Regions from separate parts of the Brevibacterium sp. FME17 genome, predicted to be linked through region 1. Evidence: predicted binding sites of a transcription regulator. Region 1 holds the regulator's gene; the other holds the start of a gene.
The links. The regulator HrcA, encoded in region 1, represses chaperone genes, less so after heat shock. The targets are predictions, from matches to a motif close to TTNGCACTCGNNNNNNNCGAGTGCNAA.

Region 1 (8,650 bases):
CCGGTGGCCTGCACCTGGTTGGCCCGCACATGCAGGTCGAGGTCGGGGAAGACTCGCTCGAGCTTGCGCAGGTTCGACTCCCCCGGTCCGAAGAACTCGACCAGATCGATGGAGTCGGGAATCACGAGACGCACTGTGTCCGACGGCGTTTCTTCGCCTGGAGTGGGGTTCACAGAGTTCGTGGGCTGAGTGGAGGTGTCCAGAATGATCCTTAGTGGCTGTTCGTACGTTTAGGAGTACTGCAATTGCGTGCTTCCATCGTAGTCCGCTTAGTCACCAACGGCCCAATGAATTCTGAGCCATGACGAGCCCGGCCGCACCGGCGGAGGACGACCGCAGGACTGTAGGACCGAGAAGTACGGCTTTGGCGCCGACGGCCGCGAGTGCATCAAGCTCTGCGTCGCTGACGCCGCCTTCGGGACCAACGACTAAGACGATGCGTTCGGGATCTGGAGAATTCTCCATTCCAGAGGCAGCAGACCAGATGCCCGCGGAACGAGGTTCACTCAGGGCCTGCGAGAGTCTGAGTTCTGCGGCCTCATGCAGGACGTAGACGGTGTCAGTCTCGCTCAGAGTCGCTGCGAGGCCGGTGCCGCGGACCAGGTCGTGGCGCAACGGGAAGCGGGAGCGTCGGGCCTGCAGGGAGGCCGCCCGGATGACGTTGTCCCATTTGGCGGCGAGCTTGTCACGCTTCTTCGTCGGCCAATCGGCGATCGAACGCTCGGCGGCCCAGGGAACCACCTCGTCGACGCCGATCTCTGTGGCGGTTTCGATCGCCTGCAGGTCACGGTCGCCCTTGGCCAGAGCCTGCACGAGAACCAACCGTGGCTGGTCTGTTCTCGTGTGCGTGACCGATGCGACGTGAAGTCCGAGTTCGTTCGCCGAGGCGTTCGAAACGGTTCCGCGCACACGGGTGCCGGATCCGTCGACGACTTCGAGTTCGTCCCCCGGTCCGAGTCGGCGGACTCGGACCGCGTGCCCGGCCACGTCCTCACCGAAAGTGAGCACCTGGCCGGTGACCGCCTCGGCGGACTGGGGCGAGAAGAAGACGGGAAGACTCACCGACCGGCGAACTTCTCACGCATGCGGGAGAACACGCCACGGTTCTGGGTGGTGATCTGGGCGCGTGGGGTCTCTTCCTCACGCAGCGTTGCCAACTGCGCAAGCAGGTCCTTCTGCGCGTCGTCGAGCTTGTCCGGCGTCATCACGTCGACCGTGATGAGCAGGTCGCCTCGGGTCTCCGAGCGCAGTCGGGTGGCGCCGAGGCCGGGCAATTTGACGACGGTGCCCGACTGGATGCCGGCCTCGATGGAAAGGTCCTGCGTGCCGTCGAAGGTGTCGAAGGGGATCGAGGCACCGAGTGCGGCTGCCGTCATCGGCACGGAGACGGAGGCGCGCAGGTTGTCACCGTCGCGCTGGAAGACTTCGTGGCGGGCCACCATGACCTCGACGAAGAGGTCGCCGGCAGGTCCGCCGCCGGGGCCCACTTCGCCCTGGGATGAGAGCTGGATGCGTGTGCCGTCGGAGACTCCGGCGGGGATTCGGATCTTCATGGTCCGCTGTTTGCGGACGCGTCCGTCACCCTGGCAGTTGAGGCAGGGGCTGGGAATGACGGTGCCGTAGCCGTGGCAGGAGTTGCACGTCTGGTTGGTCACCATCTGGCCCAGCAGGGTCCGGGTCATGCGCTGGACGCTGCCGGCTCCGTGGCACAGGGTGCAGGTCTCAACGGATGTGCCCTGCTGTGTTCCGGCACCTGAACAGGTGTCGCAGACGACTGCCGTGGTGACATCGAGATCGATGTTTCCGCCGAACGCGGCGGTCTCGAGATCGATGTTGACTCCGACGAGTGCGTCCTTGCCACGCTGTGTGCGCGGCATCGGGCCACCGGCCGAGCCGGCTCCCCCGCCGAAAAAGGTCTCGAAGATATCGCCGAAGCCGCCGAAGCCGCCACCGCCGGCAGGGAAGCCCTGTCCGTTCTCGCCGCCTCCCATGTCGTAGTTACGGCGCTTCTCCGAATCGGAGAGGACGTCGTAGGCGAGGGAAATGGCTTTGAATTCGTCCTCGTGTCCGGGGTTCACATCGGGGTGATATTTCCGAGCGAGCTTTCGGTACGACGATTTGATTTCAGCCGCCGAAGCGTCTTTGGACACTCCGAGTGTTTCATAGTGATCGGCCACAGAAACTTCTCTCTCCCTGGTGGTGTGCGTTGTTCGCGTTCTCGTGCCTGTTCGCGCGGTGGTGTTGGTGCGCGCTGTGCTGTGTGGTCCTATTGTGCTGTGTGGTCATGGTGTGCTGTGTGCGCTCGTGCCGGTGCATCTAGCCCTGATCGAGGACAGAGGAGACGTATTTCGCTACGGCCCGCACAGCTGTGATCGTCGTGGGGTAGTCCATCCGGGTCGGCCCGAGCACAGCCAATCGAGCGGAGGACCCCGCGTCATGACCATATTCGGCAGCCACGAGAGATGTCGAGCTGAATGACTCGTGAGTATTCTCACGACCGATCCGAACGCTGATCTCCTCTTGATCCTCGGCCATCGATGTCAGCAGCTTGAGCAGTACAACCTGTTCTTCGAAAGCTTCGAGGATCGGTGCCATCTTCTCACCGAACTCCCTCCCGGAGCGAGCCAGATTCGCTGTGCCCGCCATGATGATGCGTTCTTCGCGTGTGGCCATGATGAGATCGGTGACCGCGGACCGGACCTGTGCCAGCGCTGCGGCGACGTCCGCGCCTGGTTGGCTGGTCGCCACGACAGGCTCTGTCACAGCGGGGTCCATGCCCTGCACCGAAGCCCTGGATGTACTCGTGCTCATCACTTGCGATAACTTCTGGCCGGAGAATTCGGTGTTGACCTCATCGCGGATTCCCCGCAGCACCTCGTCATCCACGCTGCCGGGAGTGATCACAATCTTCTGTTCGACCTGACCGGCGTCGGTGATGAGGACGACGAGGATGCGGTTGGGGCCCAGCCCTACGACCTCAATGTGTTTGATCGTGGCGCGGGAGACGCTCGGGTACTGGATCAGTGCCACCTGATGGGTCAGGCCTGAGAGCACACGCACCGTGCGGTCGAGCATGTCATCGAGGTCCCCGTCGCCGTCGATGAGCTGGAAGATCGCACGTCGCTCAGCATGCGTCAGCGGTTTGAAGTCGTCGATGCGGTCGACGAACATGCGGTAGCCGAGATCGGTCGGAATCCGCCCTGCCGAAGTGTGGGGCTGCGCAATGTAGCCCTCTTGCTCTAGATGGGCCATGTCGTTGCGGATCGTGGCCGGAGAGACGCCGAGCGTGTGGCGCTGCACGATGGCCTTCGATCCGACGGGTTCGTTGGTGGCGACGAAGTCTTCGACGATCGCACGCAGAACCTGTGCTCGCCTGCTGTCGTTCATTCGTCTCCTTCCTTCGCTCGGCACCGTTTTTGGCACTCATCTGTCTTGAGTGCCAATTCTACGCCTCTTATATTCCGAATTCACTTTCGGCTCCATCTCAGCGGGTCACCACCCATCCCATCGAGTCCTTGATTAGGGTGGTTGTCCGTGAATACCTTTGATCGCTACGGGCCCGATGTGCTGGCCGGCTCCTCGCCCTCCTCACACCGACCCAAGAAGTCCACCCCCGTCGAACTGGGTCTCGGCATGGTTCTCGAAGACGCGATGAGCGGATATGTCGGTGCCGTCGTCGGCGCCGAGAAGACCACCGCCGGAGTCGTCGTCAATCTCGAGGACCGGGCAGGAAAGGTCCGCGCATTCCCCTTGGGGCCTGGCTTCCTTCTCGAAGGCAAACCCGTCGACCTCAGACTGCCGGCCAAGAAGAAATCGGCTCCCGGTCGCACAGCCTCGGGGTCGCGCGCGGTCGGCAATGCTCGGGCCCGAGTGGCTCGCGGATCTCGCATCTGGGTCGAAGGCAAACACGATGCCGAGCTCGTCGAGAAGATCTGGGGCGACGATCTGCGCATCGAAGGTGTCGTCGTCGAACCGCTGGGCGGCCTGGACGATGTCGCCGACAAGCTCGCGGCGTTCGGTCCCGACAAGGACCACCGCGTCGGGGTCCTGGCCGACCATCTCGTGTCCGGCACCAAAGAATCCAAGATCGCCGAGGCGGTGCGCGCCGATCCGCGCTATCGCGACGTCGTCCACATCATCGGTCATCCTTATGTCGACATCTGGCAGGCCGTCAAGCCTCATGTCGTGGGCATCAGGGAATGGCCAGTCGTGCCTCGGGGCGAGGACTGGAAGACAGGGATCCTGCGGCGTATCGGTTGGCCTCACGCCGACCACAGGGACGTGGCCCGGGGCTGGGTGCGTATCTTGGGCAAGGTCAGCACCATCGCCGACGTCGAACCCACGCTCTCAGGTCGAGTCGAAGAACTCATCGACTTCGTCACCGTCGGTTGAGGCCCAGGTCGATTGTGATCGATCTGGTACACGATTCGGGCTTTCCCCAGTTCGGCGACATGGCGTTTCCGATAGTGTGAATGACCAGAAGCTCTGAAAGGACCCGCATGTCTTATAACCTGCAGCAGCCGAACAACGGCTCTGACCAGTCGCGTCCCATGCCACCGAATTATTCTCAGGCCTCTGGACCCCACCAGCCCTACAGCCAGCAGAACCAAAGCTACGGTTCGCAGCAGCCAAACCCGGCTCAGCAGAACTATGGTTCCCAGCAGGGCCAGCCCCCACAGCCCGGCTACGGTTTCCAACAGCCTTATGGTCAGAGCCAGCCCGCTCAGCCCGGCTACGGTTCCCAGCAGGCCTACGGCCAGGGTCAGCAGCAGTACACGCAGCAGCCCTATGGGCAGCAGGCCTACGGCAACGGTCCTGCGCAGCCGGTCGGCAATCCGGCCATGTTCGACTCGCGGATGCTGCCGGGGAATGCCTATGGTCCCGGCTCCGAAATGTTCTGGCAGGCCAGCGAGAGCGAAAGAACCACGGTGCTGTGGACTCATATCGGGTCCATCTTCGTCGGTTTCCTGCCTCTCATCATGTTCCTGGTGAAGAAGGACGAATCGCCCTATGTACGCGAACATTCGCGGCAGGGACTCAACGCGATGATCACGAACTGCATCGCCACGTTCGCTGCTGTCATCGTGTTCTTGGTCTTGGGTTTCCTCCTCGCCTTGGTCACCTTCGGCCTGGGCATCTTCATTTATTTCTTGGCGTTCATCGTCCCGATCTTCTACACGGTGCTCTACATCATCGCTGCGGTTGCAGGGAGCAAGGGCGAGGGCTATAAGTTCCCGCTCGTGTTCAACTTCGTGAAGTGATCACGCCAATCAGATGATCTGATCGTGTTATCTGCACGCAGAAGTCGCTGTCATCGCATTTGATGACAGCGGCTTCTCTGCGTTCGACTCAGTTCACAGAGTCGAGCGGTTCAGTTAGTGGGACCCAGCGGTTCAGTTCACGTAATCCGTGAGGATGCGGACCATGTAATCAGCCATCAGCCGGCCCTGCAGCGTGGGTGCAAAGCGGCCTTCGCCTACAGCGTCACCATCGAGCAGTCCCTGTTTGACGAACCCTCTGATTGCCCGCTCACTGCCTGCGCCCAGTGAATCCAGCGGCAGTTCCGAATCGATTCGAGCCGCGAGCATGATCCGCTCGACCTCCTGGGTCGTTGTGTCCAGCACCTCGCGTCCGATGGCGGGCGACTCACCTGCCAGCAGGCGGTCGGACCAGGCACGGGGATGTTTAGCATTCCAGAATCGCACCCCACCGATGTGCGAATGGGCTCCGGGACCGAAGCCCCACCAATCGGCATTGCGCCAGTAGGCCATGTTGTGGTCGCAGCGGGTCTTCGCTGACGTCGACCAGTTGCTGACCTCATACCAGTGCAGACCGGCGGCTTCCATAGCAGCATCGGCGATCTCATACTTATCGGCCAGGTCGTCTTCGTCGGGCATTGCCAGTTCGCCGCGGCGAACCATGGCCCCCATCTTCGTCCCGGGCTCGACGATCAGCGAATAGGATGAAATATGATCGACGTCGTTGCTCAGAGCCACTTCAAGTGATCTGCGCCAATCGTCGATGGACTCCCCCGGGGTTCCATAGATGAGGTCGAGGCTCAGTTCCAGTCCGGCCTCTTTGATCCACCGGGCCACATCCGGAATCTTCTTTGGGTCGTGTGTGCGATCCAAGGTCGCGAGCACATGGGGTACCGCTGATTGCATGCCCAGGGAGATCCGAGTGAAACCTGCGGCTGCCAAGGTGGCGATATAGGACGGGGCTAAGGTGTCGGGGTTCGCTTCGGTCGTGACCTCGACGTCAGGTGCCAACCGGAAGCGGTCGCGGATGTCGTCCATCACTCCGGCCAGCACCTCGGCGGCCAGCATCGTCGGAGTGCCCCCGCCGAAGAAGATCGTCGTGACCGTACGATCGCCGGCGCCTGCCTCGGCGAGCACACGGGTCGAGAGGTCGAGCTCCCGGGCAAGATTGCTGCGATAGTCGTCGCGGGAGGCACCGGGACCCAGATCTTCGGCGGTATAGGTGTTGAAGTCGCAGTAACCGCAGCGGACCCGGCAGTACGGGACGTGGACGTAGAGGCTCAGCCCACGATCTGTCGCGCCGATCCCGGCCGAGGCCGGCAGCGAACCGTCGAGCGGTGGGGTCTCACCAGTCGGTTGTGCGGGCACTTACTTCTTAGGTTCCTTCTTGGACTCCGGCTCATCGGAGGACAGCGCTGCGATGAAGGCTTCCTGTGGAACTTCGACATTGCCGACGAACTTCATTCGCTTCTTGCCTTCCTTCTGCTTCTCCAGCAGTTTGCGTTTACGGCTGATGTCGCCGCCGTAGCACTTGCTCAGCACGTCCTTGCGGATGGCGCGGATGGTCTCGCGGGCGATGATGCGCGAACCGATGGCCGCCTGGATAGGCACCTCGAACTGCTGGCGGGGAATCAGCTTGCGCAGCTTCCCGGCCATGAGCACGCCGTAGGAGTAGGAATTGTCGCGGTGGACGATCGCAGAGAAGGCGTCGACCTGGTCGCCGTGGAGCAGGATGTCGACCTTGACCAGATCTGCCGCATCTTCGCCGTCGTCGGAGTAATCCAGCGTGGCGTAGCCCTTGGTCTTCGACTTCAGCTGATCGAAGAAGTCGAACACGATCTCGGCCAGAGGCAGCCTGTAACGGATCTCTACCCGGTCCGAGGACAGGTAGTCCATGCCCAGCAGGCTGCCGCGACGTGTCTGGCACAGCTCCATCACCGCACCGATGTGCTCACTCGGCGTGAGGATGGTCGCCCGGACCATGGGTTCGCGGACCTCTTTGATCTTGCCCGTCGGATACTCGCTGGGGTTCGTGACCTCCATCTCGGATCCGTCTTCCATCGTGACGTCGTAGATCACGCTGGGTGCGGTGGAGATGAGGTCGAGGTCATATTCGCGTTCTAGGCGGTCGCGCAGAACTTCAAGGTGGAGGAGTCCGAGGAAGCCGCAGCGGAAGCCGAAGCCCAGTGCCGTGGAAGTCTCCGGCTCGTAGGCCAGCGAGGCGTCGTTGAGCTTGAGCTTGTCGAGCGCATCGCGCAGCACCGGATAGTCCGATCCATCGATCGGGAAGAGCCCGGAGTACACCATGGGCTTGGGTTCCTTGTAGCCATCGAGTGCCTGTTCGGCCGGCTTCGAGGACGAGGTGACCGTGTCACCGACCTTGGACAGGCGGACGTCTTTGACACCGGTGATGAGGTATCCGACCTCGCCGACCCCGAGCCCCTTCGTGGCATTCGGCTCCGGTGAGGAGACACCGATCTCGAGGAGTTCGTGGGTGCTGCCGGTCGACATCATCGTCAGCTTCTCACGCGGGCGCAGGGCACCGTCGATAAGGCGAACATACGTCACGACGCCCCGGTACGTGTCGTAGACGGAGTCGAAGATCATGGCTCGCGCTGGAGCATCCGCGTCGCCGACTGGAGCGGGAATGTCGGAGATGATGCGGTCGAGGACCGCGTCGACGCCTTCGCCTGTCTTACCGGAGACCAGCAGGCAGTCTTCGGGTTCGCAGCCGATGAGGTTGGCGAGTTCTTCCGCGTACTTCTCCGGCTGGGCCGCGGGGAGGTCGATCTTGTTGAGCACGGGAATGATCGTGAGATCGTTCTCCATGGCCATGTAGAGGTTAGCCAGCGTCTGGGCTTCGATGCCCTGTGCGGCGTCGACGAGGAGGAGCGCACCTTCACAGGCGGCAAGCGACCGGGAGACCTCATAGCTGAAGTCGACGTGGCCCGGTGTGTCGATCATGTTCAGAGCGAAGGGAGTGTCGTCGTTCTCCCAGGCCATGCGCACGGCTTGGGATTTGATCGTGATTCCGCGTTCGCGTTCGATGTCCATCCGGTCGAGGTACTGAGCACGCATATCGCGCGGCTGCACAGCCCCTGTGACCTGGAGCATCCTATCGGCCAGGGTCGATTTGCCGTGGTCGATGTGAGCGATGATGCAGAAATTGCGGATCAACTCGGGTGATGTAGCGGACGGAGAAATCCGTTCGAGTGCTTGTGGCTTCACCTGAGGTGACATGAACGCCCTTCCTTCGACAGACCAGAACTTCCATTGTTCCATGGGTTGCGCACCAGACTGGAATCCTCAGCACCTGGGAACAGTCCGGGCGTCCGGTCACATGCGGGCAACACGTGTTCGAAGCCACTTCAACTGGCTGAGAATCCCGACGC
Region 2 (8,650 bases), on a different contig from region 1:
CAGCACACCGGGCAGAAGCCCGGAACCTGCGTAGGAGTTGAAGTATCCGCGGTTGTATTCGGCGTAGGCAGGACCTGCTTCCCAGTAGGCGCGGCGAGTGTGTCCGTCAGCGGTCACGACCTTGCGCACCGCAGGATCCGCACCCACCGCGACGCGCTCGGCGTCGGCAGCGCAGACAGGGACGGGTCGCAACTGACCACCGGCTGGCGCCCAGTCGATGTCTTCGGACGAGGGTCCGTGCTGCGGGTTGAAGAAGCATGGAGGACGGCGCACGGGCAGCGGCTTGCCGTCGACACGAGCGCGCACGCACTTGGCGGCATAGCGGCCGTCTTCGAGAGCCTCGGTGACACTGCGGATATCGGAGGGTTCGGCGACATTGTCGAGCGTCTCCTTCGCAACGTCATAGGAGTCAAGTGCCTGTTTGTAATCCTGCGAGCCACCGGTGTCGAGTTCGACTCCAGCGGTGAGGACATCCAGTTCGGCGACTTCTTCGCCAAAGGACGTCACGTCTTCTCCGGCGGTCTTCGTCACCTGCTGGAGCTCGGAGGCTGCGAGTTCCTTCTTACGTTGTTTTTCCTTGCGGTAACTGACGAAGAAAATGGTGCCGAGCACCACGAGTACTATCAGGAATACTGGTCCCACGATCTATGCCTCCCAGCAGAATGAGTCACCATTTAGTATGCCGGACGAATCTGACAAGCGACTGAACCGAACCCTTGTGTCGGCTCAGTTCTCAAGGTCCGACACCACTCTCCGATGAAGAGTTCAGCTCATTCGCGGCAGGATCCGGCAACCACTTCACGATGAGTCAGGACTGCTTTCAGCTCAGGTGGCTCAGCCCCTTGACGAGGGTTGCGGTTCCTCCGCCGAGAGCGAGGATGATCATGGCAATCCGAGCGGTCGAGGCTTCGACCTTCTTCGACAGCCAGTCTCCGCTGACAAGTCCGGCGATGAGGACCGCAGCGATCCCGATCCACACGGGTGCCGCCAGCTGCGGCCATGCACTCTCGTCGAATACGGCTTTGAAGATGACCGCCGAGGTTGTCCCGACGACGAGGAACGGCTGCAGGGTTGCGGCGAATGTCCGCTGATCCCACCTGGTCAGGACGGCATAGGCGCTGACGGCAGGACCGCCCGTTCCCGCAGCCGCCGACATCGTGCCGGAGAGGAGACCGGTGGTGAATTTAGTGCCGAAGTTCGCGGGCATCGTCTTGCCTGTCCGACCGATGACCATGGAGCTGATGAGGGAGGCGATAATGAGCGCGCCGATGAGTATCTGCAGTGGTGGCGCCGGGAGTGCCGCGGCCAGGAGAGCTCCGGGAATCGTGCCGATGACGGTCCCCAGCGTCAGCTTCCAGAAGGCTCCCCAATCGGCCTCTCGCCAGGTGCGGGCGAAGACGGTACCGCTGGCCACGATGCCGCAGATGTTGACGAGCACCACACCGGAGAACGGGTCGAGCAGAAGCACGAGGAATGGGCCGCTGACCAGGCCGAATCCCATTCCGGTCACCCGCTGCGAAACTGCGCCCACGAACACCGCGAACAAGATGAGCACGACGACGGGTTCCATTTGCTCAAGTCTAGTTCAGACCGCTCATCCGGGCGGGGTTACAGTAAGAGTCATGAACAGTTCCCCTCTGTGGTCACGATTCAGCGCGGATCCGCGTGCGCATGGGCAGGTGCGCGCCTCCGATGCCGATCGCGCTGTCGTGACCGATGTGCTGTCCGAGGCGTATGCCTTGGGCCAGATCGATGCAGAGGAGTTCGATGAGCGCAGCGAGGCTGCCAATCACATGAAGACCTTGGGAGAGGTCCCCGATCTCGTGCAGGATCTCATCATCGCCGAGGCTGGCGAGCTCGACCCGGGGGAACTCGACGATTCCGCTCGTGCCCAAGCTCTGGCCCGGTTGAACGCTGATCGTGTCCCGATCACTCCCGAACAGATCGATGCGGCCGCACAGAAATATTACAAGGACCGTGTGCGGGCCGCGCTCCTTGGAATGTTCGCGGGACCTGCAGGCGTGACGCTGGCGATCTGGGCCGCCACCTCATTCGCCCAGGGGAGGCTGATCTTCTTCTGGCCGATCTTCGTCATTCTTCCGATGCTCTTCGGCGCGATCTCGCAGATCTCCAACAAGCAGAGCCTCATCCGCAAACGCAAGCGCGAGCTGACCAAGCGGGCTCGAGCTCACTTGGGTGATGCTGAGGCCAAACGTGAACTTGAGGCGCATAAGACGGGCTTGGAGGACGAGGATGAGGACTTCGGAGACACATTCGGCAACGGATTGCAGCCTCCGCACCCATTGGCTCCCCCATTTTCACCGGGGCATGAGTCGACGCGCGATGAAATGCGCAGGCGTCGGGATGAACGCCGACGTCGACGCAGAAACCCCTGGGACTGACAGAACCGAATCGCTTCGGTCGTAACCATTCGCGAGGAACGAACCGTCAGAGCCGTCAGAGCCGGAAGGTCCGAATCTGAGCGAATTCCTCTGCCTTGTTGTTTCGGAACCAGAACGTATCCGAGAAGTAGCCGATGTCCTCCCCATCACTCGAATACTCCCACTGCCCCCAGGCAGCACCAGCCTTGCCGTGAGTGATGGCCGCCTCCAGATGACCGGCCACTGGGTTCGAGGCGCAGAGACCCAGCAGTGCTGCGACGACCTCGTCACGGCCGGTGCTGGTCTCGACTCCCCCGCTGCCGACGATCTGGAGTACGCAGTCCTCGGCGACCACCTCGGCGAGGGCCGACTCATCGCCTATGAACAGGTTCTCTTCGAACCGGGCCACGAACATGTTCTTGGGACTGTTCGCGCAGGACTCTGTGCCGGTGAATGTCATGGCACTCAGGCTACGGGAAGGACGCTGGACATAAAAGAACCGTGCCGGCACCCTTTCGGGCACCGGCACGGCTCTTCGAGCGAAAAGGGCTGATCAGAAGCCCATGCCGCCCATTCCGTCCATACCGGCAGCAGCTGCGTCAGCACCTGGTGCAGCCTTCTCAGGCTTGTCGGCGACAACCGACTCGGTGGTCAGGAACAGACCGGCGATCGAGGCGGCGTTCTGCAGGGCAGAGCGGGTCACCTTGACCGGGTCGTTGATGCCAGCGGCCAACAGGTCCTCGTACTCACCGGTTGCGGCGTTGAGGCCGAATCCGGCTTCGAGGTTGGCGACCTTATCGGCAACCACACCGGCTTCGAGGCCGGCGTTGGTGGCGATCTGCTTCAGCGGAGCTTCGATGGCAACCTTGACGATGTTGGCACCGGTTGCTTCGTCACCCTCGAGTGAGAGGTTGGCGAAGGCGGTCTTGCCCGCCTGGATGAGCGAGACGCCGCCACCGGCGACGATTCCCTCTTCTACAGCAGCCTTGGCGTTGCGCACTGCATCTTCGATGCGGTGCTTGGTTTCCTTGAGCTCGACCTCGGTCGCAGCACCGGCCTTGATGACTGCAACACCGCCGGCCAGTTTGGCCAGACGTTCCTGCAGCTTCTCACGGTCGTAGTCCGAATCCGAGTTCTCGATCTCGGCACGGATCTGTGCGACCCGGCCTGCAATCTCCTCGGCGTCTCCGGCACCTTCGACGATGGTGGTCTCGTCCTTGGTGATGACGACCTTGCGGGCGGTGCCCAGCAGTTCGGTTGTCACGTTGTCGAGCTTGAGCCCGACTTCCTCGGACACGACCTGACCTCCGGTGAGGATGGCGATGTCGGCCAGCTGAGCCTTGCGGCGGTCTCCGAAGCCAGGAGCCTTGACGGCCACGGACTTGAAGGTGCCACGGATCTTGTTCAGCACGAGAACCGCGAGAGCTTCGCCCTCAACGTCTTCGGCGATGATGAACAGCGGCTTGTTGGACTGCTGAACCTTCTCGAGGACGGGCAGCAGATCCTTCACGTTCGAGATCTTGGAGTTGACGATGAGGATGTAAGGATCCTCAAGGACAGCTTCCTGGCGATCAGTGTCGGTCACGAAGTAACCGGAGATGTAGCCCTTGTCGAAGCGCATACCCTCGGTCAGTTCGAGCTCGAGTCCGAATGTGTTGGACTCCTCGACGGTGACGACGCCTTCCTTGCCGACCTTGTCGATGGCCTCGGCGATCAGTTCACCGATAGCAGGATCTCCAGCGGAGATACCGGCGGTAGCGGCGATCTGTTCCTTGGTCTCGATGTCGATGGCGTTCTCGAGCAGGACACCGGTGACGGCTTCAACAGCCTTCTCGATGCCACGCTTGAGGCTGAGCGGATCAGCACCGGCTGCCACGTTGCGCAGGCCTTCGCGAACGAGAGCCTGAGCCAGAACGGTAGCGGTGGTGGTGCCGTCGCCTGCAACGTCGTCAGTCTTCTTGGCGACTTCCTTGACGAGCTCAGCGCCGATCTTCTCGTAGGGATCCTCGAGTTCGATCTCCTTGGCAATGGAGACACCATCGTTTGTGATGGTGGGTGCGCCCCACTGCTTTTCGAGCACGACATTGCGGCCGCGTGGTCCAAGGGTTACCTTGACCGCGTCAGCAAGCTGGTTGAGACCCGCTTCGAGTCCCCGACGAGCTTCTTCGTCGAATGCAATCATCTTTGCCATAGTGGCTTAGATCCTCCCTGATGGAGTGGAGTGGGAATCCAGCGCAGTCGTCAACGCCCGCGACGGCAGAGAGTATGCCCGCATGTTCCATTCCACATATGGACAACGCTCTCGAGACGACTGATGAGAAACCCATGGTTTTCACCACTACTAGATTTAGCACTCTCCCCATGCGAGTGCAAATATTGAGGGACTCGCCGAGGTGGCTCACCGCCCCCGATCCCTGTACCGGCGCGGTTTCGGCTCAGCGCGAAACCGCCGGGGCGTGTGGTGGGCGTCCGTGAAGTGGTCGTCCGCAGAGGAGCGGTCGTCCGCAGAGGCGCCTTCTGTTTGCGCCTTCGTCCGCTGGCAATTGCACACTCTGAGTCGGATTGAGTTGGTTGCAAACCAACTCAATCCGACTCAGACGGTAGAGACAATGCTCGCCGTTGCCCCGAGCTCTCGGCATCAACCCGGGCGCTGACTCATACGGGCCTCAATCGGCCCCAGACAACTGAAAAGCGCCAAGCAGTTGCCTGCTTGACGCTTTCCCCACTCGGAGGGATTCGGGCCTTGGCCGTGATCCCGCCGAAGCGGATCAAAAGACTTTACGTACGTGAGTCTCAGAGGAGGGTGACGGATTCCGCCTGAGGACCCTTTTGTCCTTCTCCAACTTCGAACTCAACCTGCTGGCCCTCTTCGAGAGCGCGGTAGCCGTCCATCTGGATTGCGCTCCAGTGAACGAACACGTCCTGGTTGTTACCTTCCAGGGTGATGAATCCATAGCCCTTTTCGGCGTTGAACCATTTGACGGTACCTTGTGCCATTACTTCTCCATACAGTGCAGTGTCATTGACATTCCGTCACCCCATTGCGACCGGTCTGGCCGCGCTGCGGACAACGGAAGCTAGTAAAACTCAACCGACCCCGCGATTTCTCTCATTGACCTCTAGAGAATGATCTCGGTGAAGTACGAATAGAACACAAGGGCAGTGCTTGCCTAGCTGATGCAACTCTACCCCAGGGGCGGACAGGTCCCCCGAGCACTCAACACTGTTATCGATTCGTTATACAGCTGCCGTGGAAGAGTTCACTTCCGCGCGAATCCGCGCTTCGACGGCCGGCGCGAAGCCGTGCGAAAAGCGCTCGGCTATCAAGGAGAGCTGATTCCGGCCCCACCACTTCAGCTGTTGCCTGACCGCATCAGTTGTTGTCGGTGACACCGGCTGTGCCGGATTCTTCGCCGTCCTCGTCCGAGCCGCCTTCGCCCGAACCGCTCTTGCTGGGTTCGGGCCCGCGCTCAGCGATGTCCGAGCAGATGACGACGGTGATGTCAGCATCGAAGTCCGTCGACGCTTCCGTGGCCTCGATGCCGAGCGCATCGGCGACCATCTTCGCCTGAGCCTTGTTCGCTTCGTCCGAATAGTAGACCGTGGACACGTTCAAACCGGTCGAGTAGTTGCCGACCTGGCCAATGCCCCACCCCTTCTCCTCCACTGCCTCGGAGAACTTCTTCGCGACTCCGGAGACTCCGGAACCGTTGAGGACATCGACCTTCAATGAGGAATCGGCGACGCTGACTTCGCTCTCGCTTGGCGATGGACTCGCCGAGGCGGTCTTATCGGATCCGGATTCGCCGACGTTTGACTCGGGGTCCTTCATCGACGAAGTGATGATGTTGATGGCCGCAACGACCAGCAGAACGGCAACAAGGGCGAGGATGATGACCAGTGCGATAGCACCGACATTCGACTGCGCTGAGGAGTCCAGTCGATGGGCTCCGCTGCGCCGGCCTGTTTCGATCTCGTCGAATTCGTCAGTCATGTCTACCTCGAGACGCGGGCTTGTGCACGCTCACTCTGGCGCGTGGTGCGGATGCGACGCAAGCGTTTGACCAGCATCGGGTCACTGGCAAGGGCGGCAGGGTTGTCGAGCAGGGAATTGAGGATCTGGAAGTAGCTGGTGGCAGACATGTCGAACCGTTCGCGAATCGCATGGTCCTTGGCTCCACCGTATTTCCACCACCGCCGCTCGAACTCCAAAACGGACACCTCGAGCTCGCTCAGTTCGGGGGTGCCTGGGTTCTGCGGCATAGGGGTTGTGCTCCTTCGAAAAGAATCGTTGCCTCTATATTATCGCCCGGAGGACAGGACTGAAATTCCCGGCGCGCCGTCTTGCCTCTTCCGACAAGGCTCCTCGCTTCTAACAACACGACACAAAGCCACTGCCGGTGTTGTCGATCGTGGCTCCGGCCGACGGCACCGATCCGCGGCCCAACTGGCAACTCCGATCCGTGGCCCAACTGGCAACTCCGACCCCCGACTCCGGCAGGAAACCAGTTGACCCACTCTGCTGAAGGTGGCTCTCCCCCAATGGGTGAGCCACCCATCGCAGAGTGGGTCAGCTGTGCCGACTGGCGGTCCTCAGCGGACCACCTGTCAAATCTGATCTGATCAGCGGATGCGGATGTTGACCTGCTTGATCTGGGTAAAGCCTTCGAGCATGCCCTCGAGCGAGGCCTCACGACCGAAGCCGGAGGTCTTCATCCCACCGTAGGACTGTCCGGCCAGCTGGCCGCCGCCCTGGTTGACCTGGACCCAGCCGGATTCGATCCGGTTGGCCATGGTCAGTGCGGCATCGACGTTCTTCGTGAAGACGAACGCGGCGAGGCCGAATTCGCTGTCGTTGGCCATGTCGATGACCTCGTCGACGTCCTTCCATGGAATGACCGAGAGGACGGGGCCGAAGATCTCTTCCTGGCTGGTCTGCCATTCGTTCTTGGCCTTGGAGAAGATGACGGGTGCGTGGTAGAAACCGGGTTCGCCGACTTCGAGTGAGTCAGTTCCGTCGTAGGCGATCTCAACGCCGTCCATCGACTTGCCCATCTCGATGTAGTCAGACACCTGGTTGAACTGCTTCTCGTTGATGATGCAGCCGATGTCGGAGTCTTCGTTGCGAGGGTCTCCGACCTTCATCTTCGATACAGCATTGACGAGCTTGGACAAGAAGTCGTCGTAGATGTCCTCGTGCAGGAACAGGCGTGAGCCCATCGTGCAGGACTGGCCTTGGCGTGCGAAACGGGTCGAGAGCAGCACCTGTTGGAGGGTATCGTCGTCGTTGGAGTCGGGGAAGACGATGTTCGGGCTCTTGCCGCCGAGTTCCATCGAAGAATGGGCGAGGCGGCCGCCTGCCAGTTCAGCGACGTGACGGCCGACGTTCGTCGAGCCGGTGAACGAGACCTTGTCGACGTCGGGGTGGACGTTGAGGGCCTCGCCGATGACCGAACCCTTGCCGGTGACGACGTTGAGGACGCCCGCTGGAAGGATGTCAGCGAGCAGTTCGGCCATCTTCAGAATCGTCAGCGGTGCATCTTCGGCGCATTTGAGGACGATCGTGTTGCCGGCGGCCAGCGCGGCCGGGGTCTTGAAGGCGGCGATCATCAGCGGTGAGTTCCACGGCAGGATTCCCGCGACGACGCCCAGCGGCACACGCTTCGTGTACTGCAGCTGTCCGTCTCCGGCTGGCAGCGTGTTGCCCTTTACCTCACCGGCGACTCCGCCCATGTAGCGGAACAGGTCGGCCAGGATGACCGTCTCCGGTCGCGCTTGGGTACGGATGGCGTTGCCGGTGTCGATCGCGGTCAGCTGGGCCAGTTCCTCGGAGGCGGCGTCCAGTGCGTCCGCGCAGCGGATGAGCATCTTCTGGCGTTCCTTGAACGGCAGCGCAGCCCATTCGGGGAATGCTTTTCGGGCGGCTTTGACGGCCCGATCGGCATCTTCTTCCTTGCCATTGGCCACAGTGGCGATCACAACGTTGCGATCAATGGGGGTGATGACGTCTTTCCTGTCACCGTCGGCAGCTTCGACCCATTCTCCGCCGATGAACATCTTCCAGTTCGTGGCCTCGGGAAATTGCGACATTGTGATCCTTTCACCTACTCAGTTCTGCGATGAACTCCTTTGATCGAGCATATCGCCTGCCCCCGTCCGAACAGAACGTCGGGACGGTAGGCGATGATGCACACCTCATCTGCGTTATGTGCACATCGGCACCTGACCGACCACTCATCGTGGCAGCCACCAACCATCGATCGTGGCGG

Region 2: a site for HrcA is predicted at 4,729-4,755, ahead of groL (chaperonin GroEL). Genes of this name have one in related genera too.

The regions. Positions count from the first base shown of each region.
Region 1 covers NZ_JABUYD010000001.1:213,292-221,941, reverse strand. The annotation lists gene INT40_RS00920 (PhoH family protein) at 1-206, opposite strand, end outside; gene INT40_RS00915 (16S rRNA (uracil(1498)-N(3))-methyltransferase) at 274-1,062, opposite strand; gene dnaJ (molecular chaperone DnaJ) at 1,059-2,177, opposite strand; gene hrcA (heat-inducible transcriptional repressor HrcA) at 2,317-3,387, opposite strand; gene INT40_RS00900 (DUF3097 domain-containing protein) at 3,529-4,392, shown strand; gene INT40_RS00895 (DUF4870 domain-containing protein) at 4,500-5,261, shown strand; gene hemW (radical SAM family heme chaperone HemW) at 5,394-6,626, opposite strand; gene lepA (translation elongation factor 4) at 6,627-8,498, opposite strand.
Region 2 covers NZ_JABUYD010000010.1:82,232-90,881, reverse strand. The annotation lists gene INT40_RS10925 (hypothetical protein) at 1-612, opposite strand, end outside; gene INT40_RS10920 (sulfite exporter TauE/SafE family protein) at 821-1,570, opposite strand; gene INT40_RS10915 (DUF1707 domain-containing protein) at 1,623-2,402, shown strand; gene INT40_RS10910 (hypothetical protein) at 2,458-2,841, opposite strand; gene groL (chaperonin GroEL) at 2,935-4,572, opposite strand; gene INT40_RS10900 (cold-shock protein) at 5,175-5,378, opposite strand; gene INT40_RS10895 (LytR C-terminal domain-containing protein) at 5,755-6,375, opposite strand; gene INT40_RS10890 (DUF3263 domain-containing protein) at 6,378-6,644, opposite strand; gene INT40_RS10885 (aldehyde dehydrogenase family protein) at 7,005-8,471, opposite strand.